Regions from separate parts of the Streptomyces sp. NPDC092369 genome, predicted to be linked through region 1. Evidence: riboswitches for the same ligand, from Rfam matches in the RefSeq annotation. Region 1 holds a riboswitch; each other region holds the start of a gene.
The links. Region 1 has a riboswitch for cobalamin ahead of ACIQI8_RS19745 (ribonucleoside-diphosphate reductase subunit alpha). Riboswitches for the same ligand answer to the same signal wherever they lie in the genome.
Positions count from the first base shown of each region.

Region 2: another riboswitch for cobalamin. It lies ahead of ACIQI8_RS03365 (CbtB-domain containing protein); the one in region 1 lies ahead of ACIQI8_RS19745 (ribonucleoside-diphosphate reductase subunit alpha).
Region 3: another riboswitch for cobalamin. It lies ahead of metE (5-methyltetrahydropteroyltriglutamate--homocysteine S-methyltransferase); the one in region 1 lies ahead of ACIQI8_RS19745 (ribonucleoside-diphosphate reductase subunit alpha).

Region 1 is NZ_JBIVQP010000003.1:621,732-631,028, forward strand. Features, by position in the region: gene ACIQI8_RS19710 (extracellular solute-binding protein) at 1-782, opposite strand, end outside; gene ACIQI8_RS19715 (GntR family transcriptional regulator) at 1,103-1,867, shown strand; gene ACIQI8_RS19720 (carbon starvation CstA family protein) at 2,027-4,162, shown strand; gene ACIQI8_RS19725 (CstA-like transporter-associated (seleno)protein) at 4,137-4,334, shown strand; gene ACIQI8_RS19730 (DUF3311 domain-containing protein) at 4,505-4,759, shown strand; gene mctP (monocarboxylate uptake permease MctP) at 4,756-6,384, shown strand; gene ACIQI8_RS19740 (GNAT family N-acetyltransferase) at 6,458-6,964, shown strand; cobalamin riboswitch at 7,012-7,158, shown strand; gene ACIQI8_RS19745 (ribonucleoside-diphosphate reductase subunit alpha) at 7,281-9,297, shown strand, end outside.
Region 2 is NZ_JBIVQP010000001.1:748,855-758,151, reverse strand. Features, by position in the region: gene ACIQI8_RS03405 (ThuA domain-containing protein) at 1-747, shown strand, start outside; gene ACIQI8_RS03400 (MarR family winged helix-turn-helix transcriptional regulator) at 859-1,311, shown strand; gene ACIQI8_RS03395 (SDR family NAD(P)-dependent oxidoreductase) at 1,492-2,448, shown strand; gene ACIQI8_RS03390 (low temperature requirement protein A) at 2,465-3,685, shown strand; gene ACIQI8_RS03385 (nuclear transport factor 2 family protein) at 3,690-4,157, opposite strand; gene ACIQI8_RS03380 (TetR/AcrR family transcriptional regulator) at 4,188-4,853, shown strand; gene ACIQI8_RS03375 (TetR/AcrR family transcriptional regulator) at 5,129-5,788, opposite strand; gene ACIQI8_RS03370 (medium chain dehydrogenase/reductase family protein) at 5,923-6,966, shown strand; cobalamin riboswitch at 7,225-7,374, shown strand; gene ACIQI8_RS03365 (CbtB-domain containing protein) at 7,410-7,631, shown strand; gene ACIQI8_RS03360 (CbtA family protein) at 7,654-8,406, shown strand; gene ACIQI8_RS03355 (histidine phosphatase family protein) at 8,656-9,264, opposite strand.
Region 3 is NZ_JBIVQP010000001.1:739,501-748,797, reverse strand. Features, by position in the region: gene metE (5-methyltetrahydropteroyltriglutamate--homocysteine S-methyltransferase) at 37-2,355, opposite strand; cobalamin riboswitch at 2,528-2,752, opposite strand; gene helR (RNA polymerase recycling motor ATPase HelR) at 2,849-5,014, opposite strand; gene ACIQI8_RS03340 (enoyl-CoA hydratase/isomerase family protein) at 5,415-6,452, shown strand; gene ACIQI8_RS03335 (universal stress protein) at 6,518-7,186, opposite strand; gene ACIQI8_RS03330 (winged helix-turn-helix transcriptional regulator) at 7,298-7,783, opposite strand; gene ACIQI8_RS03325 (PaaI family thioesterase) at 7,876-8,394, shown strand; gene ACIQI8_RS03320 (VOC family protein) at 8,455-8,916, opposite strand; gene ACIQI8_RS03315 (helix-turn-helix domain-containing protein) at 8,972-9,297, opposite strand, start outside.

The DNA.
Region 1 (9,297 bases):
TAGACGATGTAACGGTCGGACTCGTCCTTGGTCTTGTCACCGTGCATGTACTTGTCGATGACGTTCTTGAACTCGGTGAGGCCCTTGACGGACTCCGGCGAGGAGAGGTTGGCCTTCCACTGGCCGCCGCTCTCCGTGGCGATGGAGCCGCCGGCGTCGTAGACGTAGGACATGGCCGCGTACCAGTCACGGGTGGGCTGGTACCAGGCGGAGAACTTGTCGCCCTCCTTCTTCTGCACCTTGTCCAGCGCGGAGGTGAGCTCCGCGTACGTCTTCGGCGCGGTCTTGACGCCCACCGAGGCGAACAGGTCCTTGCGCCAGTTGCCGACGCGGCCACCCGCGTAGTACGGCACGCCGTAGGTCTTGCCGTCGTACGTCACCGAGGCCTTGAGGCCGTCCAGCCACGCGGCGGAGTTGTCGAACTTCGCCGCGTCCACCGGGGCGAAGGCGCCCTTGACCATGTAGGACAGCATCTCGGTGTTGCCCATCTCGACCACGTCCGGCACCTTGTCGGTGGCCAGGACCGCGTCGAGCTTGGTGTTCTTGTCCGGCCAGCCGTAGTACTCGTGCTTGATCTTGATGCCGGGGTGCTTCTTCACGATCGCGGCGTCGGCGGCCTTCACCAGCTCGGGCCAGTTGTTCTGCGCGTCGACGGTGAGCCAGACGGTCAGCGACTTGACGTCCGCGCTGTCCGACCCCTTGTCCTTGTCACTGTCCCCGCATGCCGCGATGGAGACCATCATTCCCGCGATACCGATCGCGGCTATCAGCTTGCGCTTCACGCCACCCTCCTCAGGGATGCCACAAACCCCCCTGGCCTCCCCGCATCGCGTTAGGCCGGGACCTGGACCAGTGGTGTAGACCAGTACCGGGAGCTTGGACCAGACCAGATGCCCTGTCAAGGGTGCTCGAAACCGCCCTGACCAGCCGTTATGGGACCTACATATGCAGGAACCTTTAAGTAAGAAGGCAGCGAAAACCCTGGCTGCGGAGTACGCTCCTCCGCTAGACCACTTGGCTCTGTGGACTAGACCAAAACTGGTGGCGACGGTATACAGAGGGGATCACGAAACGAGCCGCATCCGGAGCGGGAAGGCAGACCATGAGCACCGACGTCAGCAGTGCGGAGAACGAGGGTGGGGCGACCGTCCGTACCGCGCGCGTGCCCAAGTACTACCGCCTGAAGAAACACCTGCTCGACATGACGGAGACGCAGACGCCCGGTACGCCGGTGCCGCCGGAGCGGACCCTCGCGGCCGAGTTCGACACCTCGCGCACCACGGTCCGCCAGGCCCTTCAGGAACTGGTGGTCGAGGGACGCCTGGAGCGGATCCAGGGCAAGGGCACGTTCGTCGCCAAGCCCAAGGTGTCGCAGGCGCTCCAACTCACCTCGTACACCGAGGACATGCGCGCCCAGGGCCTAGAACCCACCTCGCAGCTCCTGGACATCGGCTACATCACCGCCGACGACCGGCTCGCGGACCTGCTGGACATCACCACCGGCGGCCGGGTGCTGCGCATCGAGCGGCTGCGCATGGCCAACGGCGAGCCGATGGCCATAGAGACCACCCACCTCAGCGCCAAGCGCTTCCCGGCCCTGCGCAGGTCGCTGGTCAAGTACACGTCCCTCTACACGGCGTTGGCCGAGGTCTACGACGTCCACCTGGCCGAGGCCGAGGAGACCATCGAGACCTCGCTGGCCACCCCGCGCGAGGCCGGCCTGCTCGGCACCGACGTCGGCCTGCCGATGCTGATGCTCTCCCGCCACTCGCTGGACCGGGACGAACAGCCGGTGGAGTGGGTGCGGTCGGTGTACCGCGGCGACCGCTACAAGTTCGTGGCCCGCCTCAAGCGCCCGCAGGACTGAACCTGCAACTCGACAGACCGAACGGGTAACTCGCCAACTCGCGCCACTGAGCCGGTCGCGACTTGCGACAGCGCACACCGCGTGGTGCACGCGGTGTAGCGCAACTCCCTTTCCTGCTCTACGTTCCTCCCGTCGCCGCATGGACGGGAGGACATCCCAGTGCGTACCGCGAACGTCCGCAGCATCGTCGTCTGGACCCTTGTCGCGCTGATCGGCGCGACCGGCTGGTCCGTACTGGCGCTCTCCCGGGGCGAGGACGTCTCGGCCGCCTGGATGGTCGCCGCCGCCCTCGGCACCTACGCCATCGCCTACCGCTTCTACGCGAAGTTCATCGCGCAGAAGGTGCTCAGGGTCGACGGCACCCGGGCCACCCCGGCCGAACGCCTCGACAACGGCATCGACTTCCACCCCACCGACCGCCGCGTCCTGCTCGGCCACCACTTCGCCGCCATCGCCGGCGCGGGCCCCCTGGTCGGACCCGTCCTGGCCGCGCAGATGGGCTATCTGCCGGGCACGATCTGGATCATCGCGGGAGTCGTCTTCGCCGGCGCCGTCCAGGACATGGTGGTGCTGTTCTTCTCCACCCGCCGCGACGGCCGGTCGCTGGGGCAGATGGCCCGCGAGGAGATCGGCCCCTTCGGCGGCGCGGCGGCCCTGATCGCCGCCTTCGCCATCATGATCATCCTGCTCGGCGTGCTGGCCCTGGTCATCGTCAACGCCCTCGCCGCCTCACCGTGGGGCACCTTCTCCATCGGGATGACCATCCCCATCGCCCTGTTCATGGGCTTCTACCTGCGGGTCCTGCGCCCCGGCCGGATCGCCGAGGTCTCCCTCATCGGCGTGGGCCTGCTGCTGCTCGCCCTGGTCGCGGGCCGCTGGGTCGCCGAGTCCTCCTGGGCCGACACCTTCACCCTCGCGCCCGCGACGCTGGTGGTCTGGCTGGTCGCGTACGGCTTCATCGCCTCGATCCTGCCGGTCTGGATGCTGCTCGCGCCCCGCGACTACCTCTCCACCTTCATGAAGATCGGCACCATCGCGCTGCTCGCCCTCGGTGTCGTCATCGCCCTGCCGACGCTGAGGATGGACGCGGTCACCGACTTCGCCCGGCACGGCAACGGCCCGGTCTTCGCCGGCTCGCTCTTCCCCTTCGTCTTCATCACCATCGCCTGCGGGGCGCTGTCCGGCTTCCACGCGCTGATCTCCAGCGGTACGACGCCGAAGATGATCCAGAAGGAGACGCAGGTCCGGATGATCGGCTACGGCTCCATGCTGATGGAGTCCTCGGTCGCGATCATGGCGCTGCTCGCGGCGAGCATCATCGACCCCGGTCTGTACTTCGCGATGAACGCGCCGGCCGGGGTCATCGGCACCACCGTGCAGAACGCCTCGCAGGTGGTGGGGGGTTGGGGGTACCAGATCTCGCCGGACGCGCTCGCGCGGGCGGCGCAGCGGGTCGAGGAGTCGAGCCTGCTCTCGCGCACCGGCGGCGCGCCCACCCTGGCCGTCGGTGTCTCGGAGATCTTCTCCAAGGTCACCGGCGGGAGCCTGCGGGCCTTCTGGTACCACTTCGCGATCATGTTCGAGGCGCTGTTCATCCTGACCGCGCTCGACGCCGGCACCCGGGTCGGCCGGTTCATGCTCCAGGACATGCTCGGCAACGTCATCAGGCCCTTCAAGAACGTGAGTTGGAAGCCGGGCCTGGCCATCACCAGCGCGATCGTGTGCGCACTGTGGGGCTACTTCCTGTGGGTCGGCGTCCACGAACCGCTCGGCGGGATCAACCAGCTCTTCCCGATCTTCGGCATCTCCAACCAGCTTCTCGCGGCGGTCGCCCTCGCCGTCTGCACGACCCTCCTGGTCAAGTCCGGGCGCCTCAAGTGGGCCTGGATCACCGGGATCCCGCTCGCCTGGGACGCCACGGTCACCCTCACCGCGAGCTGGCAGAAGGTCTTCTCCGGCGACCCGCGGGTCGGCTTCTTCAAGCAGCGCCAGGTCTTCCAGGACGCCATCGACTCCGGCAAGGTGCTGCCGCCCGCCAAGACCATGGACGACATGCACACGGTGGTCACCAACTCCACGGTGGACGGCGTCCTCACGGCCGTCCTCGCGGTGCTGATCATCGTGGTGATCGCGGACGCGGCCCGCGTCTGCGTCCGCCATGTCCGCCGCCCGGCCCTGTCCACGCTGAGCGAGTCGCCGTACGTCGAGTCGAAGCTCACCGCCCCGGCCGGCCTGTTCCCGACCCGGACCGAGAAGGAGGAGGAACGCGATGCGGCGACTCCGACGAGCGTTTAGGAGCGTGCGCTGGTACGTGCGCGAGCTGACCGACGAGTCGGCGTACGACCGCTACGTCCTCCACCTGCGCACGGGCCATCCGCAGGCCGAGGTGCCCACCCGGAGGGCCTTCGAGCGGATGCGCACGGACCGTCAGGAAGCGGATCCGCGACAGGGCTTCCGTTGCTGCTGAGAGCCTTTCGCGGAGCCCCGTTGGGCCATCTGTCGGGCCTTCACAGAATCGACATACCGATATGCGGACGAGGTCTTCCGCATCCGTGACACCGTGACCTACATTGCCTGCGCGTTACCCAGGTGATCACAGGCGATCCCTGGTGGCCAGTGAGGGGACGGAGCCGCGGAATGTCAGATGTACCCGAAGTGAAACCACCGGTGGTGACACCGGCCCGCGTGGTGATCGCCCTCTGCCTGATCGCCCCGTTCGTGGCGATGCTCTGGGTCGGCTCGTACGCCAAGACCGACCCGACGTTCATCGGCATCCCCTTCTTCTACTGGTACCAGATGCTGTGGGTGCTGATCTCCACCGCGCTGACCATGACCGCGTACCAGCTGTGGCAGCGTGACCAGCGCGCCCGCACGAAGGGGAGCGCGAAGTGAACGACGGCGTGAACGGCGTGGCGCTCGCCGTCTTCATCTTCTTCTTCGTGGCCGTCACGGTCGTCGGCTTCCTGGCCGCCCGCTGGCGCCGGGCCGAGAACGAGGCCAGCCTCGACGAATGGGGCCTGGGCGGACGGTCGTTCGGCACCTGGATCACCTGGTTCCTGCTCGGCGGCGACCTCTACACCGCGTATACGTTCGTCGCGGTCCCGGCGGCGATCTACGCGGCCGGCGCGGCGGGCTTCTTCGCGGTGCCGTACACCATCCTCGTCTACCCGCTGATCTTCACCTTCCTGCCCCGCCTCTGGTCGGTCTCGCACAAGCACGGCTATGTGACGACCTCCGACTTCGTGCGCGGCCGGTTCGGCTCCAAGGGCCTGTCGCTCGCGGTCGCGGTCACCGGCATCCTCGCGACGATGCCGTACATCGCGCTCCAACTCGTCGGCATCCAGGCGGTGCTGGACGTGATGGGCGTCGGCGGCGGTGACGACACCAACTGGTTCGTGAAGGACCTCCCGCTGCTGATCGCCTTCGGCGTGCTCGCGGCGTACACCTACTCCTCGGGACTGCGCGCGCCCGCGCTGATCGCGTTCGTGAAGGACACGCTGATCTACATCGTCATCGCGGTGGCGATCATCTACATCCCGATCAAGCTGGGCGGCTTCGACGACATCTTCGCCAAGGCCGGCGAGGCGTTCGCGCAGACCAACCCGGCGACCGGCAAGCCACGAGGCGCCCTCGCACCGGCCGAGGCCGGCCAATGGACGTACGCCACCCTGGCGTTGGGCTCCGCGCTGGCGCTCTTCATGTACCCGCACTCGATCACCGCGACGCTCTCCTCCAAGAGCCGTGAGGTGATCCGCCGCAACACCACGATCCTGCCGCTGTACTCGCTGATGCTCGGCCTGCTGGCACTGCTCGGATTCATGGCGATCGCGGCCGGAGTCAAGGTCAGCAACGGACAGTTGGCGATCCCGCAGCTGTTCGAGGACATGTTCCCGGACTGGTTCGCGGGCGTGGCCTTCGCGGCGATCGGCATCGGCGCTCTGGTGCCCGCGGCCATCATGTCCATCGCGGCCGCGAACCTCTTCACCCGCAACATCTACAAGGAGTTCATCAAGCCGGACGCCACGCCGGCCCAGGAGACCAAGGTCTCCAAGCTGGTGTCCCTCCTGGTGAAGGTCGGCGCGCTGGTCTTCGTCCTGACGATGGACAAGACGGTCGCCATCAACTTCCAGCTGCTCGGCGGCATCTGGATCCTGCAGACCTTCCCGGCCCTGGTCGGCGGCCTGTTCACCCGCTGGTTCCACCGCTGGGCCCTGCTCGCCGGCTGGGCGGTCGGCATGATCTACGGCACGGCCGCCGCGTACGGAGTCGCCTCCCCCACCCAGAAGCACTTCGGCGGCTCCTCCAAGGAGATCCCGGGCATCGGCGAGATCGGCTACATCGGCCTCACGGCGTTCGTGCTGAACGTGGTCGTCACGGTGGTCCTGACCTTCGCCCTGAAGGCACTGAAGGCCCCGGAGGGCGTGGACGAGACGCAACCGGGCGACTACACGGCGGACGCGGGCGACCCGGGCGTGGCGGTGGAACTGCCGCCGGCCACGGCGGGGACCTCGCACTAGGCGCTCCCGCTCATCGGGCCGCCGGAGGAAATCCGGCGGCCCGTTGTCGTACCCGTCGGGCACACTCGCCTGCATGGACATCGTGATCCGGGCAGCGCGCCCCACCGAATACGAGACCCTCGGCGAGATCACCGCCCAGGCCTACCTCCAGGACGACCTGCTGGCCTTCGGGGACAGCGACTGGTACCTCGGAGAGCTCAGAGACGTGGCCAAGCGGGCGGCCGCCGCCGACGTACTCGTCGCCGCCGATCACGACCGCATTCTCGGCGGAGTCACCTTCGTCGTGGCCGGCACGCACATGGCCGAGCGGGCCGGCCCCACCGAGGCCGAGATCCGGATGCTCGCCGTCGACCGGGCGGCCCGCGGCAGAGGCGCGGGCGAAGCGCTCGTCCGCGCCTGCGTCGACCGCGCGCGAGCCACCGAGGGCTGCACCGGCATCGTCCTGTCCACCCAGCCGACCATGCGCGCCGCCCACCGCATCTACGAACGCCTCGGCTTCGTCCGCGTCCCGGAGCGCGACTGGAACCCCGTTCCGGAGGCCGCCGACTTCGTGCTGCTCACCTATCAGTTGACGTTCTGACACGCTCCGAAGTCGGCACACGACACAACATCTAGGGGTGCTACTACAACCCAACACAAGATGTATGCTCGTGCTCGCTGTCGTCGCAGGGGAATCCGGTGCGAATCCGGAACTGTCCCGCAACGGTGTACTCATGCGTGTTCGCACACGTATGGGCGTCAGTCCGAGGACCTGCCGACAGTGCGCCCGACCGACGTGGTCCGGGTGCCAGACGTCCGGGCCTCGTGGAATGGGCCGGGGACGCGACGCCGTCGTGCGCTCGTGGCTGCCCCCTGCCCTCCGCCAGGCCCCCGTGCCCAGCGAGGGAGAGCCCCACGTGACCATCGCGCCAGCCGACCCGGCTTCAGTCACCGCGCCGGAGACCGACGGCCCCGGTACCGCGTTGCTGCGGATCCTGACCGAGCTGACCGCCGACCTCCCCGACGCCGACCCCGGCCGGGTCGCCGCCGCCGCGCTGCGCGGCCGCTCCGCCCGGGCCGACGAGGCCGAACTGCGCGAGCTGGCCACGGAGGCCGCCGCCGGTCTCATCTCGGAGGACCCCGCCTACTCGCAGGTCGCCGCCCGGCTGCTGACCCTCTCGATCCGCGCCGAGGCCGCGTCGCAGGGCGTGACGTCGTTCACCGAGTCCGTCGCCGTCGGCCACCGCGAGGGCCTCATCGCCGACCGCACCGCCGAGTTCGTCCGCCTCCACGCGGCCCGCCTCGACGAACTGATCGACCGCACGGCCGACGACCGCTTCGGCTACTTCGGCCTGCGCACCCTGCACAGCCGCTACCTGCTGCGCCACCCCATCACCCGCAAGGTCGTCGAGACCCCGCAGCACTTCATGCTGCGCGTCGCGGCCGGTCTCGCGGAGGACGACAGCACCCGCGCCCTGGACGAAGTCGCCGCGCTCTACCGCCTGATGAGCCGGCTCGACTACCTCCCGTCCTCCCCCACCCTCTTCAACTCCGGCACCCGGCACCCCCAGATGTCGTCCTGCTACCTCCTCGACTCCCCACTCGACGAGCTGGACTCCATCTACGACCGCTACCACCAGGTCGCCCGCCTCTCCAAGCACGCCGGCGGCATCGGCATCGCCTACTCCCGCATCCGCTCCCGGGGTTCACTGATCCGCGGCACGAACGGGCACTCCAACGGCATCGTCCCGTTCCTCAAGACCCTCGACGCCTCCGTCGCCGCCGTGAACCAGGGCGGCCGGCGCAAGGGCGCCGCCGCGGTCTACCTGGAGACCTGGCACTCCGACATCGAGGAGTTCCTGGAGCTGCGGGACAACACCGGCGAGGACGCCCGCCGTACGCACAACCTGAACCTCGCGCACTGGATCCCGGACGAGTTCATGCGCCGGGTCAACGATGACGGCGTCTGGTCGCTGTTCTCCCCCGCCGACGTGCCCGAGCTGGTCGACCTGTGGGGCGCGGAGTTCGACGCCGCCTACCGCAAGGCGGAGGCCGCCGGGCTCGCCCGCAAGACCATCCCGGCCCGCGACCTCTACGGCCGCATGATGCGCACCCTGGCGCAGACCGGCAACGGCTGGCTGACCTTCAAGGACGCCGCCAACCGCACCGCCAACCAGACCGCCGAGCCGGGCCACACGGTCCACTCCTCCAACCTCTGCACGGAGATCCTGGAGGTCACGGACGACGGCGAGACCGCGGTCTGCAACCTGGGCTCGGTCAACCTCGGCGCCTTCGTGGTCGGCCGGGACATCGACTGGGACCGGCTGGACGAGACCGTCCGCACGGCCGTCACCTTCCTCGACCGGGTCGTCGACATCAACTTCTACCCGACCGAGCAGGCGGGCCGCTCCAACGCGAAATGGCGTCCGGTCGGCCTCGGTGCCATGGGCCTGCAGGACGTCTTCTTCAAACTCCGCCTGCCCTTCGACTCCCCCGAGGCCAAGGCCCTCTCCACCCGCATCGCCGAGCGCATCATGCTCGCCGCGTACGAGGCGTCGACGGACCTGGCCGAGCGCAACGGCCCGCTGCCGGCCTGGGAGAAGACCCGCACGGCCCGGGGCGTCCTGCACCCCGACCACTACGACGTCGAGTTGACCTGGCCGGAGCGCTGGTCGGCACTGCGGGAACGTATCGCCAAGGTCGGCATGCGCAACAGCCTCCTGCTCGCGATCGCCCCCACCGCCACCATCGCCTCCATCGCGGGCGTCTACGAGTGCATCGAGCCGCAGGTCTCCAACCTGTTCAAGCGCGAGACGCTGTCCGGCGAGTTCCTCCAGGTCAACTCCTACCTGGTCGACGAGTTGAAGCGCCTCGGCGTCTGGGACGCCCGCACCCGCGAGGCCCTGCGCGAGGCCAACGGCTCGGTGCAGGCCT
Region 2 (9,297 bases), on a different contig from region 1:
AGCTGGTGGGGCCAGGGCAGTTACGAGGACCGGATCGCCCGGGGCGTCCTGGACGCCGCGCAGAAGGAGGGCGTCAAGGTGGCCTGGCATCTGGAGCCGTACGCCGGGCGCACCGGGGCCTCGACCGCCGACGACATCCGGTACATCAACACCACCTACGGCGGCCACCCCGCCTTCTACCGCTCCGCCGACCACGGTGACAAGGGCGCCTTCTACGTCTTCAGCAGTCTCGACGTCACCGACTGGACGGCACTGGACCAGGTCACCGGCAACAGCATCGTGCTCGCGCAGACCACGGACACCAGCAAGATCCAGCACTTCTCCGGGCTGTACACCTACGACGGCATCGCCGGTGCCACCGCCCCGGGCTGGAAGCAGGCCGGGGACTACGCCCGCGCCAACAACCTCATCTGGTCCCCGTCCGTCGCACCCGGGTACATCGACGACCGGGCGGTACCCGGCAACACGACCCCCACCGTGGACCGCGCCGGCGGCGCGGCCTACGACCGGCAGTGGGGCAACGCCCTCGCGTCCGAGACCGGTGGCCCGCCGACGTGGGTGTCGGTGACGTCCTTCAACGAATGGCACGAAGGCAGTTCGATCGAACCGGCCGACGCCACCCCGCCCGCCGGACACGACTACCGGACGTACGACGGAGCGTACGGACTGACCGGAGAGGCGGCCGAGACGGCCTACCTGGACCGCACCGCGTACTGGGCGGACCGGTTCCTGAACGCCCGCAACTGACCATTCGCACACCGGAGCCGCGGGCCGACGCACGCTATCGGCCCGCGGCCAGGCGTTTCGTGGTGCGGCCGTACCTTGAGGTTCTTTGCTTGAGCACGCTAACCTGCGGAGATGACCGCCGAAGATCCCCTCGCAGCCCAGGAAGAGCGCTTCTGGCGTGCGCTGATGCGCGTCATCGTGGCGCTGCCCCGCTCGCTGGACGACGATCTGCTGCGGTCGACCGGACTGACGCTCACCGAGTACGTCGTACTGATGAACCTCTCCGAGGCCGAGAACCAGTCGCTCCGGATGACGGATCTCGCCTCGGCGACCGCGCTGTCCGCGAGTCGTATGACCCGGGTCGTGGACGCGCTGCAGAGCCGCGGGCAGGTCGTCAAGCGGCGCTTCGAGGGGGACGCGCGAGGGAATGTCGCGACCATCACCCCGGAGGGGCTGAAGCGGCTTGAGGCCGCCTATCCGGTCCACCTGGCGAGCGCCCGCAAGCGGGTCATGAACCACATCGACGGCCGCTCGCTGCCGGCCATGGTGCGGCAGTTCGAGGCGTTGGTCGAGAAGCTCGACTGATTCCCGACGCCACCGACCTGTGCCGAGAAGGTCCCGGACGCGCTCGTCGTGTCCGGGACCTTCCGCGTGTCCGGGTGCCGTCCCGCGCTCTAATATACAGTTGTAAAATAGAGCCCCCGGGCCGCTGAGACGGCCGGCCGCACGGACGCACGCACGTCGCTCGAACCAGGAGACCCCCTCATGTCCGTACCTCAGACACCGCCCGTGTTCGGGGCGAGCACCACCGCCGCCGAGGTGATCGACGGCGTCGACCTGCACGGCCGCCGGGCCGTGGTGACCGGCGCAAGTTCCGGCATCGGGGTGGAGACGGCCCGGGCGCTCGCCGCGGCGGGCGCCGACGTCACGCTGGCGGTGCGCAACACCGACGCGGGTGCCGACGTGGTCGCGCGCCTGCAGAAGGAACTGCCGCCCACGGCAGGGCGGTTGGCGGCGGGTCGGCTCGACCTGTCCGACCGGTCGACGGTCGCGGAGTTCGTGGCGGCCTGGGAGGGCCCACTGCACATCCTGGTGAACAACGCCGGCCTGATGGCTCCGCAGGAACTCGTCCGCACGCCCGACGGCAGGGAACCGCAGTTCGCCGTCAACCACCTCGGCCACTTCGCACTCGCCGTCGGCCTCCACCCGGCGCTCGCGGCGGCGGACGGCGCCCGGGTGGTCTCGGTGAGCTCCATCGGCCACCTCTTCTCACCGGTCGTCTTCGACGATCTGGACTACCGCTACCGGCCCTACGACCCCTGGACCTCCTACGGGCAGTCGAAGACCGCCAACGTCCTGTTCGCCGTCGGTGCCGCCGAGCGCTGGGCCGACGACGGCATCACCGTCAACGCGCTGATGCCGGGCAATGTCGCGGACACCTCGCTGGCCCGGCACATGGACATGGAGCAGGTCGGCGCCTTCCTCGCCTCGGGCGAACTCGCGCTGCCGCCGCAGAAGACGGTCGAGCAGGGCGCCGCGACTTCCGTGCTGCTGGCCGCCTCGCCGACGGTGGAAGGAGTCACCGGCCGCTACTTCGAGGACTGCGCGCCGTCCCGTCCGGTCGACGGGCGAGCGGGCGCCGTCGCCGGCGTCGCGCCGTACGCCCTGGACCGGGAGAACGCGGCCCGGCTGTGGGCCGTATCGCGGGATCTCGTCCGCTAGCGCCCCGGCTCCCCTCATGACCTCGCGAAACGAGCGGTGGGCCCGGCTGCGCCGCCAGTTGTGGAGACCGCCGCGCGCCCACGGCGAGCAGCCGCAGCACCGGGTGGTCGGCCCGTTGGAACTCTTCTACGACCTCATCGTGGTCGTGCTGGTCGCCCAGGCCGCCCACCACCTGGCCGACCACCTCACCTGGCACGGGCTGGGCGAGTTCGCCGTGGTGTTCGCGCTGGTGTGGATCGCGTGGCTCAACGGCACGCTCCACCACGACCTGCACGGACACGACGACGCCCGCGGCCGCAGTCTCTTCCTGCTGCAGATCCTCGTCCTGGTCCCCATGGGGGCCTTCATCCCCGAGGCCGGCGGTGAGGAAGGGGCCCACTTCGCCGTCGCCGCGGGCATCCTGTTCGCCGTGCTGGCCGTGCTCTGGCTGCTGGCCTCGCGCGGCAGCCCGGCGCAGTACCTGAGGTCCAGCCGGCTGTACGTGGCCGGGACGGCCGCCTGTGCGGTCGTGCTCCTCGCCAGCGCCTTGCTGCCGGCCGACGCCCGCCTGCTCGCCTGGGGGCTGCTGGCTCTCGTCTATCTCGTCGGGTTCGTGGTGGTGACCGTCGCGACCGTGCCGGCCGAGGCGTCGGCGCTCGCCGTCAGCGACGCGCTCACCGAGCGGTTCGGGCTGTTCATCATCATCGTGCTCGGCGAGACCGTCACGGGTGTCGTGGACGGGCTGGTCGGCGAGCCGACCAGCGCCATGGGTCTCGCGGTGGGCCTGGTGGCCGTGGTGGTCGGATTCGGCGCGTGGTGGACGTACTTCGACTTCGCCGGACACCGCCCGCCCAGGCGCACCCGTGGGGTGACCGCGCAGTGGATGCTCATCCATCTGCCGCTCACGGCGGCCGTGACGGCGATGGGTGCGGCGATGGTCGGTCTGGTCGAGCACGCGCACGACAGCCGGACGCCGGCCGCGACGGCCTGGGTCCTGTGCGTGGGCGTCGCCGTCGTGCTGACGGCGACGATGCTCATCGCGACCGGCCTGGAGGCCTGGCGGGACGAACCTCGGCTCTACCGTCCACTGGCGCTCACCGGTTTCGTCGTCGCGCTCGCGGCCCTGGCCCTCGGTGCCGCGCGACCCGCGCCGGTGGTCCTGGGACTCGTGCTCGTCGCCCTCCTCGGCATTCCGTGGGGACTCGCCGTGGCACGTCGACTCGCCCTGGACGAGACGGCGGAGGCCGCCGTCCTGTGACGCCTCACGGCGTGGAGGGGCGCGTCTCGGTCCAGTCGACCATCAGGCGGCGCTCGGCGAAGTACCAGTCGCCGCCCTGCTTGGTGAACTCGTCGAGGTAGCGGATCGACGCGATCATGAGGGTGCGCTGCCCGGAGTCGTCGACGGAGACGTGGTGGGCCAGGCAGTAGCTCTCGCCCGTGGCCCGGATTTCGTCCAGGGTGATCGTGCTCTGGCCGTTGAAGTGCGTGGTCGCCTGATACGTGGTGAGGTTCTCGAACACCGGGGCGAGGGACTCGCGGCCGTGCAGTTCCTGCGTCGGCTCCGCCGCTTTGGCGTCCATGAACACCAGGAAACGGGTGTCCTCGGTGAACAGGGCCATCTGCCCCTTGGCATCCCGCCGGTCCGCGCAGTGCGCGTAGGCGTCCACCAGTTCGCGGACGGCCAGCCGGTCGGCGGCTTCTTGGGCTGAGATCGCGGTGTGCGAGGCCATGACGGTTCCTTTCGCCGCACTATTTGACAGGTGTATAAAATCACTCCGCATGGCAGGCTGCAACGTGACCCCGAGGAGGGCAGAACGCTGAACGAGCGGATCGATCCCCGCATCACCCGCACGACCCAGGCCTTCGAGGAGGCCATCGTCGACCTCGCCGCGCTGCGGCCCGTCTCGCGGATCTCCGTCGCCGAGCTGGCCGGCCGCGCCGGGGTCACCCGTGCGACCTTCTACAACCGCTACGGCTCCCCGCTGGACCTGCTCATCCAGGTGCTCCAAGCCGACCTGGAGCGCGGCCACCGGCTGGAGGACGAGTGGCGGGCACAAGGCGTGTACGCGGCCCACGAGTTGCTGCGCATGGCCGTCACGGAGGTGGCCGACCACGTCGAGCGCTTCGCCGAGGTGTACCGGCACACCCTCGCCGATCCGGCGGACAGCGGGGTGTACGAGGCCCTTGTGCGCCATTTCAGCGACTACGCCCTGGCGTTCATGGCCCGTGGCCCCCACCCGGGACTGCCCGAGGCCAACCGCCAGGTCATCGCGCAGTTCATGGCCCACGGTTTCGCGGGCGCTATCAGGGCCTGGCTCGACGACCCGTCGGTCACGAAGGAGGACCTGATCGACGCGTCCGTGGCGTGCGCGCCCGCCTGGTGGGCGGTCGACGCCGGCCCCACGGGCCCGTCCGATCGTCCGTAGAAGCCGGCGCCGAGTTCTCTCAACTCCCGTACACCGCAGGGGGCGGGGGGCTGATGAAGGCGATGACCCGGCTGCGTACCGAGCCGGTGCCTGACGACATGCAGTGGGCCTGGTCGCAACTGACCCCGCCGGTCCGCATCGTCGATGGCCGAGACGCTCGTGACGCTGCGTGCCGGTGGTCCGATCACCACGGCCAAGGACCCTGACGACGGCCGCAAGACGCTCGTCGAGGCGACCCCCGTCGTTCGAGAGGGGCAGCGGAACCCCGGTGGTGTCTACGGCGTGGTCAGCGCCTCCAGTTCGCTCGCGAACAGCAGGTCCGGGTCGAATCCCATCCCGTTGAACTGACCGGCGAGTTCGAGCGAGAGGAGGCCGTGCAGCCGGGTCCAGACGGTCAGCGCCCGGTGCAGTACCTCCGGCGGGGCGGGGTGGCCGCGGGCCCAGTGCCCGTGCTCCCGCAGATGCTCGGCGAACGCCGCCCCCGGGCCCTCGGCCGGCGGTCGTACGGGGATCTCGGCGCAGGCGTCGAGCAGGACCGCCATGATCTCCGCGCTGATCGCGGTGGTGGTGTCGGGAGCGTGGTAGCCCGGGATGGGCGTGCCGTAGAGAAGGAAGTACCGGTGCGGGTCCGTCAGGGCCCAGCGGCGCATGGCGTGGGCCAGTCCGGCCAGGTCGGCGTCGGAAGCGGCGGCCGTGTGCAGGGTGTCGGCGAGGCTGCGGTACGCGTCCTTGATGAGCTCGGTGATCAGTTCGTCGCGGTTGGCGAAGTACCGGTAGAGCGCCGGTCCGCTCATCCCCATCTGCTTGGCGATCGCGTTGAGCGAAAGGCCGGAGGCTCCCGCCGTGGCGATCTGCTGCCACGCGTGCTCCTTGACCTCCGCTCGGACCTGGGCGCGATAGCGCTCGCGCGGGGTCTCCGTCCTCGTGCTCGCCACGGCCGCCTCCGTTCACGCCCCTGAGGGCACCCTGAGCGATTTAGTTAGAGGTTATCACGTTGGCTATTGACTATCCCTTGCGACGGTTATAGCTTCTAACTCAAGCGACAAGCGCTAGCGACGTGGAGGTCATCATGAGCACCGAACGACACGAAGGACTCGTCGAGGTCGTCCTGCCGGGCACGGTGGAGCCGGAGGGGCTGGAGATCCGCACCGGGGGCACCGTCCCGGCCCCGGGCCCGGGACAGGTCGTGATCCGTATGCAGGCGACCGGAGTCTCCTTCGCCGAGCAGCAGATGCGCCGCGGCCGGTACTACGACCAGCCCGCGTTCCCCTTCGTGCCGGGTTACGACCTGGTCGGCACGGTGGTGGCGGCCGGCGAGGGCGTCGGCACCGAGCTGATAGGCACCCGGGTGGCCGCGCTCCTCAAGGTCGGCGGCTGGGCGAGCCACGTGGTCGTCGACGCGGCGGACACCGTGGAGGTCCCCGACGGGATCGGCGCCGCGGAGGCCGAGACGATGGTCCTCAACGGCATCACCGCCTGGCAGATGCTCCACCGCAAGGCACGCGTGCGTGCGGGCCGGACCGTCGTGGTGCTCGGCGCCAACGGCGGCGTCGGCTCCGTCCTGGTCCAACTCGCCCGCGCCGCCGGGGCGAAGGTGATCGGCACCGCCTCCGTACGGCACCACGACGCCCTGCGCGAGCAGGGAGTGATCCCGGTCGACTACCGCGCCGACGACGTCGCCGCGCGCATCCGCGCACTCGCCCCCGACGGAGTGGCCGCCGTCTTCGACCACGTCGGCGGGCACGGCATCGTCGACTCCTGGCGCCTGCTCGCGCCCGGCGGCACGCTCGTCTCCTACGGCAGCGCCGCCACCCGGGACGACCAGGGATCCAAGCAGTGGCCCGTGTTCAAGCTGCTCGGCCGCGTCTGGCTGTGGAACGCCCTGCCCAACGGCCGCCACGCCTACTTCTACAACGTCTGGGCGGGCCGGGCCCTGGCCAAGAACGCGTTCCGGAACCGGCTGCGCGCCGACCTCACCCAGGTCTTCGCGGCCCTGGAGCGCGGCGAGGTCACCGCCCGCATCGCCGCCGAACTTCCGCTGGCCCGCACCGCCGAGGCCATGCGGCTCGCCGAGTCCGGGACCGTCGCCGGCAAGATCGTACTGACCCCGTGACGCGGTCGCGTCCAGGTCCGACCCCTGTCTGCTCGACCTGCTCCGGCGCCACCGGCAGGGCCAACTGCCCGTCACCCTCCCGAAGGTGCTCTCCGACTACCCCGATGTGGCCGTCGGCCCGGGAAAAGGTACGCGCGCGGGACCGCCGATCGCGTGGCGCCCGAACCGGCTTGTGCGCGCGGTGAATTGACGACGGAGGCCGACACTCCGGGCCGCCCCGCAGACGAGAGCCGCATCACCCCAGGTAGCGCGGTATTGGCCATGTTCGCGACACACGGTACGGTCACTCTGATATCGACGACGCCAAAACGGAAGCCGGTGGGAGTCCGGCACGGTCGCGCCACTGTGTGCCACCCCTTTAGCGGAGGGGGGCGAGTCAGACCCGTAGCCGTCGTCCTGTGCACCACCGAGATGGGACGCGAACTCCCAGAGGAGGCCCTGCCATGGCGCAGCACGTCGCTCAGCCGACAGCCACCACCCCCGCTCTCCCCGCCAAGCTGCCGATCGGCGCGATCGTCCCCTGGGCGGTCTTCTTCGGCATCCTGATGCTGGTCCTGCTCTACTTCGTCGGCGCCGAACAGGGCGCCACCTCCCTCGTGTCCGGTTCGGACGTCCACGAGTGGGTGCACGACGCCCGTCACCTGCTCGGCTTCCCCTGCCACTGACCCGAGGGAAACCAGCACTCACATGAACTCCGCAACGGTGCGAAACCTTCTCGTGCGGGGCATGCTCGCCGGCCTCGCCGCCGGCGTGCTCGCTCTCGTCGTCGCCTACTTCCTCGGTGAACCGAGTGTCGACAAGGCGATCGGTTTCGAGGACGCGCACTCCCACGAGCACGAGATGGAGATCGTCTCCCGCTCCCTGCAGTCCACCGCGGGCCTGGCCACCGGTGTCCTGATCTACGGCGTCGCGTTCGGCGGCATCGCCGCGCTCGCCTTCTGCTTCGCGCTCGGCCGCGTCGGCCGGTTCAGCCCGCGGGCCACCGCGCTGCTGCTGTCCGGCTGCGCCCTGCTGGCCGTCTACGTCGTCCCGTTCCTGAAGTACCCGGCCAACCCGCCGGCGGTCGGCGACCCCGACACCATCGGCAAGCGGACCACCCTGTACTTCCTGATGATGGTGCTCAGCGTGCTCCTCGCGATCGCCGCGGCCATCCTCGGCAAGCGGCTCGCGCCGAGCCTGGGCACCTGGTACGCGACCGTCGTCGCGCTCGCCGCGTTCGCCCTGGTGATCGGGCTCGCGTACGCGTTCCTGCCGGTCATCAACGAGGTCCCCGCGGACTTCCCGGCCACCGTGCTGTGGCGCTTCCGGCTCTCCGCGCTGGCCATGCAGATCACTCTGTGGGGCGGATTCGGCCTGGCCTTCGGCGAGTTGGCCGAACGGCTGCTGAACCCGAAGCCCGCCCGGGTCACGGCGGGTACGGCGGTGCCCGCACCGCACTGACACGACCGACCTGACGAGAGGGCCCGCCGAATCGTCCGGGGGCCCTCTCGCGTTCTCCCGTCAGTCCCGCCGACGACGACCCGGCGAGAAGGTGAGCGGACCGAGCAACTCCTGCGGGAACTGCTGGAGTTGGTCGCGGCACCGCCCGGGACCTGCGAAGCCGCGTCGACGCACACGGACCCGGACGCCGACATCGACTGGCTGCGCTGCGCGATCGCCGCGCTGTTACGCCGACACCGGGACCCGGCCTCATGAACCACCGGCCGACGGGACCTCAGCCGCCTCGGCCGTCTCCAGCGGCTGCCCGATCCGCACGTTCCAGCGGCCTGCACGCCCACTCAGCGAGGTAGCGGTCAACGGCAGTACGTCCAGCCGCCAGAAGGCCGCCGCGGGCGCGTCCGACGCGTGCACCACCACGGCCCGTACGACGTCCGGTTCGACCACGGCGAGAGTACGGCCGTCCGCGCCGAGGGACGCGTCCAGCCACCGCGCCACCCGCGCGCACAACTCCTCGACGGACTCCCCGCCGTGCGGGGCGGACGCCGGATCGGCGAGCCATCGGGCCACCGCCTCCGGCTCACCGGCACCGACCTCGGCGAGGGTGAGACCCCGCCAGCGCCCCACGTCCAGCCCCGCCAACTCCGCTGCTTCCTCCGACCCGTTGAGACCCAGCGCGGTTGCCGTCTGGCGGCAGCGCAGGCTCGGACCCACGACTACCCGCGCACCCGGAGGCAGGGCTCCGGCCACGGCACGGGCCCGCGTCTCTCCGCCGGCCTCGATCGAGCCGCCGTCGTCGAAGCGCGCCTGGCGCAGCGAGGTGCTCATCGCGGGCGAGATGAAGGTGACACGACTGGTCACGGGCGGCTCCTCCTGATGCGGTGCGTGAACTGT
Region 3 (9,297 bases), on a different contig from region 1:
CTCCCCGGCCGACCGGACCGGCATCGGGCCCAGGCGTCAGGCCCCGTGCAGTTCCTCACGGACCCTGCGGGCGGCGGCGACCAGGTTCTCCAGCGAGGCCCGGGTCTCGGGCCAACCGCGGGTCTTCAGACCGCAGTCGGGGTTGACCCACAGCCGCTCGGCGGGGATGGCCTTGAGCCCGGTGCGCAGCAGATCGGCCGCCTCCTCCGTGCCCGGCACCCGTGGCGAGTGGATGTCGTACACGCCCGGTCCCGCCTCGCGCGGATAGCCGTACGAGGCGAGTTCGCGCGCCACCTGCATGTGGGAGCGGGCGGCCTCCAGGCTGATGACGTCCGCGTCGAGGTCGTCGATGGCCTGCACGATGTCCCCGAACTCGGCGTAGCACATGTGCGTGTGGATCTGCGTGTCCGGCCGCACCCCGCCCGTGCTGAGCCGGAACGCCTCCGTGGCCCACGCCAGGTAGGCCGGGCGGTCGGCGGCGCGCAGCGGCAGCGTCTCGCGCAGCGCGGGCTCGTCGACCTGGATCACCGAAGTCCCGGCCGCCTCAAGGTCGTTGACCTCCTCGCGCAGGGCGAGCGCGACCTGGCGGGCAGTGTCGCCGAGCGGCTGGTCGTCACGGACGAAGGACCAGGCGAGCATGGTGACGGGCCCGGTGAGCATGCCCTTGACCGGTCGTGAGGTGAGGGACTGGGCGTACGTCGTCCAGCGCACGGTCATCGGCTCGGGGCGGGAGATGTCGCCGGCCAGGATCGGCGGCCGGACGTAACGGGTGCCGTAGGACTGCACCCAGCCGTGCTGCGTGGCCAGGTACCCCGTCAGCTGCTCGGCGAAGTACTGGACCATGTCGTTGCGTTCGGCCTCACCGTGCACGAGGACGTCCAGGCCGGTCTTCTCCTGGAAGGAGATCACCTCCTGGATCTCGGCCCTGATGCGCTCCTCGTAGCCGGCCATGTCGACCCGGCCCGCCCTCAAGTCGGCGCGGGCGGTGCGCAGTTCACCGGTCTGCGGGAAGGAGCCGATCGTGGTGGTCGGCAGCAGCGGCAGGCCGAGGTGGGCACGCTGGGCCGCGGCACGTTCGGTGTAGGGCTGGGAGCGGCGGGCGTCGGCCTCCGTGACGGCGGCGGCGCGGGCCCGTACCGCCGGATCGTTCGTGATCGGTGAGCCGGTGCGGGAGGCCAAGTCCGCGCGGTTGGCGGCGAGTTCGGCGGCGATCGTGTCGGTGCCCTGGGCGAGACCCTTGGCGAGGGTGACGATCTCGGCCGTCTTCTGCTTCGCGAACGCGAGCCAGCGCAGGATCTGCGGCTCGATGTCCCGCTCCCGGGCGGAGTCGAGCGGCACGTGGAGCAGCGAGCAGGAGGCCGACACGTCGACCCGGTCGGCGAGCCCGAGCAGGGTGCCGAGGGTGGAGAGGGACGCCGACAGGTCGTTCACCCAGATGTTGCGGCCGTTGACCACGCCGGCGACCAGCCGCTTTCCGGGCAGTCCGCCCACGGCGGCCAGCGCGTCGAGGTTGGCGGCGGCGGCCTCGGTGAAGTCCAGCGCGAGCCCCTCGACCGGCGCCTTGGCCAGTACCGGCAACGCGTCGCCGAGCCGGTCGAAGTAGGAGGCGATCAGGAGCTTCGGCCGGTCGGTGAGGCCACCGAGGTCACGGTAGGTGCGCGTGGCGGCGTTCAGCTCGGCCGGCGTGCGGTCCTGGACCAGGGCGGGCTCGTCCAGCTGCACCCACTCGGCGCCCGCCGCACGCAGGTCGGCGAGGACCTCGGCGTACACGGGCAGCAGCCGGTCGAGCAGGGTGAGCGGGTCGAAGTCCGCCGGCACGCCAGGGGCGGGCTTGGCCAGCAGGAGGTAGGTGACCGGACCGACCAGCACCGGACGGGCACTCAGCCCCAGGGCCAGCGCCTGCGCCAACTCCTCGACCTGCTTGGTCGAGTCGGCGGTGAACACGGTGTCGGGGCCCAACTCGGGCACCAGGTAGTGGTAGTTGGTGTCGAACCACTTCGTCATCTCCAGCGGCGCCACGTCCTGGGTGCCGCGCGCCATGGCGAAGTACCCGTCCAGGGCGTCCGTCTCGACGGCGGCGCGGTGGCGGGCGGGGATGGCGCCGACCATGACGGTGGTGTCGAGGACGTGGTCGTAGTACGAGAAGTCGCCGGTCGGCACCTCGTCGACGCCGGCCTTCGCCAGCTCCCGCCAGTTGGTGCGACGCAGCTCGGCGCCCGTGGCGCGCAGGTCGTCGGCGGTGACGCGGCCCTTCCAGTAGCCCTCGATCGCCTTCTTCAGTTCCCGGTTCGGGCCCTGGCGGGGGTAGCCGTACACGGTGGCCCGCGCTGCCGCGGCTGCGGTCCTGGTGGTCACGGAGATCTCCTTCGCGAGATGGATCCCTGAGATCCCGGCGACGGGACACGAGCGCGAAGGGTGACGAAACCGGGCGGTCACGACCCCGCGCGGCAGTTGGAACCGCGCGGTCGTCCGCCTGGTATGTACGCCGACCCGCCCACGAGGTCACCGGGATGTCCGCGCACGAATCGGCCGTACGCGGGCAGTTGGCAGGTCTTCGGACTCGCGGGCACGTCCTCCGGTCTCCCGGCGGACTCCTACTGGCCGTCGCTTCCCAAGCCCTCCGTGGGCCCAGTGCGTATGACGGCGGTCGTTCCCGCTCACCGCTGCGGGGCAGTCCCGGATTCCCACCGGGTTCCCTCTTGCGACGCATCCCGCCTGGCGGACGGGGCGAACCAGCTGCACGGGCCAGCCTACGGGGTGGCGCGGCGGACCGAAGCGCCGCGTCCGCCGTCCGGAGGGTGATCCGGCCCGCCCGGGACCGGATCGGCGCTGGTCGTGGACGGGGTTCTCAGCTGCTGAGGACCACGAGTTGCTGGGTCGCCCGGGTCATCGCCACATAGTGGTCGACCGCACCTTCGATGCCCTCGCCGAACTTCTCCGGGTCGACGAGGACGACCAGGTCGAACTCGAGTCCCTTCGACAGCTCGGGAGTCAGTGAGCGGACTCGGGACGTCGCCCGGAACGTGGGATCACCGATGACACAGGCGATGCCGTCGTCGTGTGCGGCGAGCCAGGTGTCGAGGACCGAGTTCAGATCCGAGGCGGGGCCGTGCACGACGGGGACACCGCTGCTGCGGATGGAGGTCGGGACGTTGGCGTCCGGGAGCGCGGCCCGGATGACCGGCTCGGCCTCCGCCATGACCTCTTCAGGGGTGCGGTAGTTGATGCTCAGCGAGGCCACGTCGATCCGGTTGAGTCCGATGCGTTCGAGCCGTTCCTGCCAGGACTCCGTGAACCCGTGCCGGGCCTGGGCGCGGTCCCCGACGATGGTGAAGCTCCGGGACGGGCACCGCAGCAGCAGCATCTGCCACTGGGCGTCGGTCAGTTCCTGCGCCTCGTCCACGACGACGTGCGCGAACGGTCCGGCCAGCAGGTCCGGGTCGACGGTGGTCAGTTCGGCCTCGTCGACCAGGCTGACCTGGGCGTCCTCGCCACGCAGCATCTTCACCAGGCCGATGCCCTCGTCACCGTCGTCGCCCGAGGTGGACACGGCCTCGATCAGGTTGTCGACGACCTGGGTCATGCGCTCGCGCTGGGCGGCGAGGATTGCCTTGTGGCGGCGCTCGCGCCGCGCCGCCTCCGGGTCGCCGAGCCGCTGCCGTGCCGCGTCCAGGAAGGGGAGGTCGGACACCGTCCAGGCCTGGGCCTCCGCGCGCTGCAGCTTCTGGACGTCGTCGCGGTCCAGCCAGGGAGCGCACATCCGCAGATAGGCGGGGACCGTCCACAGATCGCCGACCAGGTCGGTCGCTTCGAGCAGCGGCCACGCGCGGTTGAAGGCCGTCAGCAGCGCCCGGTTCTGGAGCAGCGACTTGCGCAACAGGGTGGTCGGGGCGTCGCCCTCGTGCTTCTCCATCAGGAGGGTGAGCAGTTCCTCCCAGACCTGCTCGCGCGCCTCGTTGTGCGGAGTACCGGGTTCGGCCGCGTCGAACGCCACGGCCCAGTCGTCGGCGCTCAGCGGGATGTCGGACCAGTGGGTGGTGACCGTCATGCCCTTGGCGGGTGGCTCCTCGTAGAACCTGACGGCCTTCTCGATCGCCTTCACCAGGTCCGCGGACGACTTCAGGGCGGCCACCTCGGGGTCGCTCTCCTCCTTGGCCGCCGCCCCCTCGGCGACGAGGTCCCGCAGGATGCAGGTCTGCACGCCCTCCTCACCGAGGCTCGGCAGGACGTCGGAGACGTAGTCCAGGTACGGCCGGTGCGGACCGACGAACAGGACGCCGCCACGGCGGTGGCCGAGACGCGGGTCGGAGTACAGGAGATAGGCGGAGCGGTGCAGGGCGACGACGGTCTTGCCCGTGCCCGGACCGCCGTCGACGACGAGCGTGCCGCGGGATCCCGCGCGGATGATGGCGTCCTGGTCGGCCTGGATGGTGCCGAGCACGTCCCGCATCCGCGCCGACCGATTGCTGCCGAGGCTCGCGATGAACGCGGACTGGTCGTCGAGCGCGGCATGCCCGGCGAACCCGTCCGCGGTGAACACCTCGTCCCAGTAGTCGCTGATCCGGCCCTCGGTCCAGCGGTACCTGCGGCGGCTCGACAGACCCATCGGGTTGGCGTGGGTGGCGCCGAAGAACGGCTCGGCGGCGGGGGAGCGCCAGTCGAGCAGCAGCCGGCGGCCCGTGCTGTCGGTGAGGCCGAGGCGTCCGACGTACACGGGCTCGGAGCCGTCCGCGAGGACCATGTGCCCCAGGCACAGATCCAGGCCGAAGCGGCGCAGGGTGCGCAGCCGGGCGGTCACCTGGTGGACCTCGGTGTCCCGGTCCATCGCCTCCCGGCCGAGGCCGCCGGGCGCCTTGCGCGCGGTGTCGAGGCGCTCGGTCAGCTCGGCGATCGACTCCTCCAGGCACTCCGCGATGGCTGCGAAGTGCTGCTCGTCGGCGGAGATCAGGGCCGGGTCCGCTTTCGCGGACAGCCGGTCGGGAAGGTCGAACGCGCTGGTGGTGAGGGGGTTCACGGCGTTGGCTCCGAGGCTCCGAAGATGGGGTGGTGTGGCTGGGCGCCGGCCGGCCGGGCCCATGTGATCGACGTCGACGTGGCTCACGCGGCTACGGCCGCCTTCTCCTGATCGACAACCGTGGGACGCACGCCGCCCCCGGCCGGACATCCTCGCGGCTCATGGATCGACAACAGCACACGCACTCAGCGACTCCCGTTTTTCCGCCCGTTTTGGCTCAGGTCGGTGATTGTGCGCCACGAAGGGGGCCTTGCCGCAAGGCCCCCAGTGCGCTATAGGTTGTTAGTGGCAGGGAGCGCTGGGACCTCCCTGCCTTTGTGTTGTCCGTCTCCGCGTACGGTGTCGGAAGATCGTCCGTGACCTGCGGGTCCACCGGCTTCTGGAAGGAACCAAGGAGACCATGCGCGAATCGGTGCTGCTGACCACCGCCGGCCGGTCCGCCCACATCACCCTCAACCGCCCCACGGCCATCAACGCCCTGGATCACGCGATGGTCCGCCGCATCGACGAGGCCCTGACCACCTGGGAGTCCGACCCTTCCGTCGAGGCCGTCGTCATCACCGGCGCGGGGGAGCGGGGACTGTGCGCGGGCGGTGACATCCGAGTCGTCCACGACGACGCCCGTGACGGCGACGGTACCGCGTCGGCCGCCTTCTGGCGGGACGAGTACCACCTGAACGCCCGCATCGCGCACTACCCCAAGCCCTACGTCGCCGTCATGGACGGGATCGTGATGGGCGGCGGCGTCGGCATCTCCGCACACGGAAGTGTCCGCGTCGTCACCGAGCGCTCGCGGGTGGCCATGCCGGAGACGGGCATCGGCTTCGTGCCGGACGTCGGCGGTACGTATCTCCTCTCCCGTGTCCCGGGCGAGCTGGGCACTCACCTGGCCCTGACGGGCGCGCACGTCGGCGCCGGGGACGCCTTGTCGTGCGGGCTGGCGAATCACTACGTGCCCTCCGAGTCGCTCCCGGGCTTCGTCGAGGACCTGGCCGACCTGCCCGTCCGGGAAGCACTCGAACGTCATGGACGGCCTTCCCCGGAAGGGGAGTTGGCGGGCCGGCGGGAGTGGATCGACTCCTGCTACGCCGCTGACACGGTGGAAGAGATCATCGACCGCCTCCTCGCGCACGGCGACCCGGCCGCGAAGGAGACGGCGGAGATCCTGCTCACCAAGTCGCCCACCGCCCTCAAGGTCACCCTGGCCGCCATGCGCCGCGCCCGCCGACTCGGCTCGCTGGAGCGGGTGTTGGACCAGGAGTACCGCGTCTCCTGCGCGTTCCTCTCCACACCTGACCTGGTCGAGGGCATCCGCGCCCAGGTCATCGACAAGGACCGCGATCCGCGCTGGTCACCGGCGACCCTGGCCGAGGTGAGCGACGCCGACGTGGAGCGCTTCTTCGAGCCGCTGGGCGCGCGGGAACTCGGGCTGGCGTAGCCGCGTAGGGGACGAGCCCTCGGGGAATCCCAGGCGGCCTGGACGGCACTTGCCACGGCACCCGCCTACCAGCGAACGACCGCGACCGGGCACGTCGTGTCGCGCAGCAGCGCCGTGGTGACGTCGCCCCGCCCGCCGCCGGCCCTCGCACCCACCACGACCAGCGCCGCGTTCGCGGAATGGTTCAGGAGGGCCTCGGCGGGCGGGAGCAGGACGACGTCCTCAAGTACCGGAACGTCCGGGTACTTGCTCCGCCAGGGGCGTAACGCGTCGGCCAGGAGCTGGACCTCGTGGTCCTCCCAGGTGGCCCGGTCCTGTTCCGGCACGGCGAACGGGAACTCGGCCGCGCTCGGGGGAAGTCGCCAGGCGTGGACGACATGCAGGCGCGTCCCGCGCAGCCGTGCGCTGTCGAAGGCGAAGTCGATCGCCGCGCTCGCCGGATCATGGGCGTCGAGGCCGAGGACGACGCCCGAGGGCCGGGTGAAGGGCCGGCCGCTGTTCTCCGGTACCAGCACCACCGGAGTGATCGAGACGGGGACGCTCGCCGGAAGGGACGGTCGTGAGGCCGCCCGGTGCATGCCCAGCACGACCAACTTGGCCTCGGCCGGGTCCGGTTGGGGATCGTGCAGCACGCACAGGGGCAGCCCGCGCAACAGCGCCTCACGGCTGGCCCATTCGACCGCGTCCCGGCTGCTCGTCGACCGGTCGGTACGCGCGACGATCACTTGCTCCATGGCCGTTCGCCTCTCTGGCACAGACGGGCGCAGAAGGGAGATGTCCCCTGTGCACCAGCCTGCCCCGCCCACGCCGCCGTGGACAGAGGCCGAACGGTCAACGTCCGGGTCTCACTTCGGGACGACCGGGCTCCGATACGGTCGCGCACCCGGCCCCGGCCGCGCGGTCACGTCCCTCGGCGTGAGCGGTACATGCTCGTCGGCGCACTCGACGACGACCCGTACCGGCGCCCCGCAGTCGGTGTGCCGCATGTCCAGGACGGGACCCTCGGGGTCGGGGTCGTAGGTGTCGCCCCACTGGCGCAGGGCGACCAGGACCGGCCAGAGGTCCCAGCCCTTGCGGGTCAGCCGGTACTCGTTGCGGACGCGATGACCCGGCTCCTGATAGGGGACGGTCCGGAGGATCCCGGCCGCGGTGAGCTTGCGCAGCCGGTCGCTGAGGACCGCCTCCGACAACCCCATGTGTCGACGGAACTCCTCGAACCGGCGCACGCCGATCGCCGCGTCCCGAAGCACGAGCAGCGTCCATTTCTCGCCGACCAGATCGAGCGTGCGCTGGACGGGACAGTTCTCGGTACGGACGTCGAGCCACTCCATTCCGCCATCGTAGAGGCCTGGCTTCGTCATTGACAGTCAGGTGACGGTCCAGCTAGCTTCGAATGACGAAGTCAGCTGGGAGGCGGCACGGCATGGGACGTACACGCACGTACGAGTGGGAGGACCCCACGGTCACGGCGGCGGCCGTCGGACACGGCTCCGGCCTGGACTTCCTCCGTGCGGTGCAGGGCGGCCGGCTGCCGGCGCCGCCCGTCTCGGCCACGCTGGACTTCACGCTCGACGAGGTGGCCGAGGGGCACGCCGTGTTCTCCCTGCTGCCGGGGGAGGAGCACTACAACCCCATCGGCAGCGTGCACGGCGGCGTCTACGCCACCCTTCTCGACTCTGCCGCGGGCTGCGCCGTGCAGTCCACGCTTCCCGCCGGCATGGGGTACACCTCGCTGGATCTGACCGTGAAGTTCCTGCGCCGGATCACCGTGGACACGGGCCGGGTGCGTGCCGTCGGCAGGGTCGTCAACCGGGGCCGCCAGACCGCGCTGGCCGAGGCGACGCTGCTCGACGAGAAGGACCGCCTGCTGGCTCACGCGACCAGCAGCTGCCTGCTGTTCCCGGTGCCGGTCGCGGAGAGTGGCGGAGGCGGCGGGGCGTGACGTGCTGATTCGCCGGCACCTGCCGCCTCAGCCCCCTGCGCCCCGGCCGCACGCTCCGCTTCAGCGCGGTTCGCCGCGATAGGTGCCGAAGTACCAGCGGTTGCCCTCGGGGTCGCGGGCCGCGAAGTCACGGGAGCCGTAGTCGGTGACCCGCAGCTCCGTGGTGATCTCGGCACCGGCCGCCTTGGCCCGGGCATGGACGGCGTCCGGATCGGCGGTGACGACGTAGGCGCTGAACGCGCCTGGCGGAGTAGGGCAGTTGGCGGGGTCCTGGTCCTCACGGACCGAGCCCAGCATGATGCCGCCGCCCTCGGGCCAGGCCAGTTCGGCGTGCTGGACCAGGTCGCCGTCGCCGTGGACCACGGTCTCCTCGAAGCCGAAGGCGTCGACCAGGAAGCGGATCAGTGCCCGGGCGTCCCTGGCGCGCAGGCTCGGCCAGACCTGCGGGGCGGGCGGCTGCTTGCCCGACTCGGGGTTGCTCGAAGTGGTGGGCGTGGTCGCGGAGTTGGGAGTGCCGGGCATGATGAGCCGCCTTTCGCTGAGTCGCCGTGACGTGGATCCGTCGACACACCCAGCGTCACGCGGGCGGATGGTGCCCGGCTTGGATGTTTCGGAACTCCTGTGCCAACCAGACGCTCGGCGAGCAGGAGGCCAGCGCCGCGAACTCGCGGTCGAGGTGTGACTGGTCCGCGTAACCGCAGTCGGCGGCCAGTCCCGCGAGGTCGGTGCGGCCGGGGCGGACGGCCAGCCGGCGTCGGGCGCGGTCGAAGCGGATGACCCGGGCGGCGGCCTTGGGGGTGAGGCCGATCTCGGCGCGGAAGCGGTTGCGCAGATGCCGGTCGCTGTAGCCGGCCTCGGCGGCGAGCTTGTCGATGCGCAGTCGGCCGCCGGTCGACAGAAGCA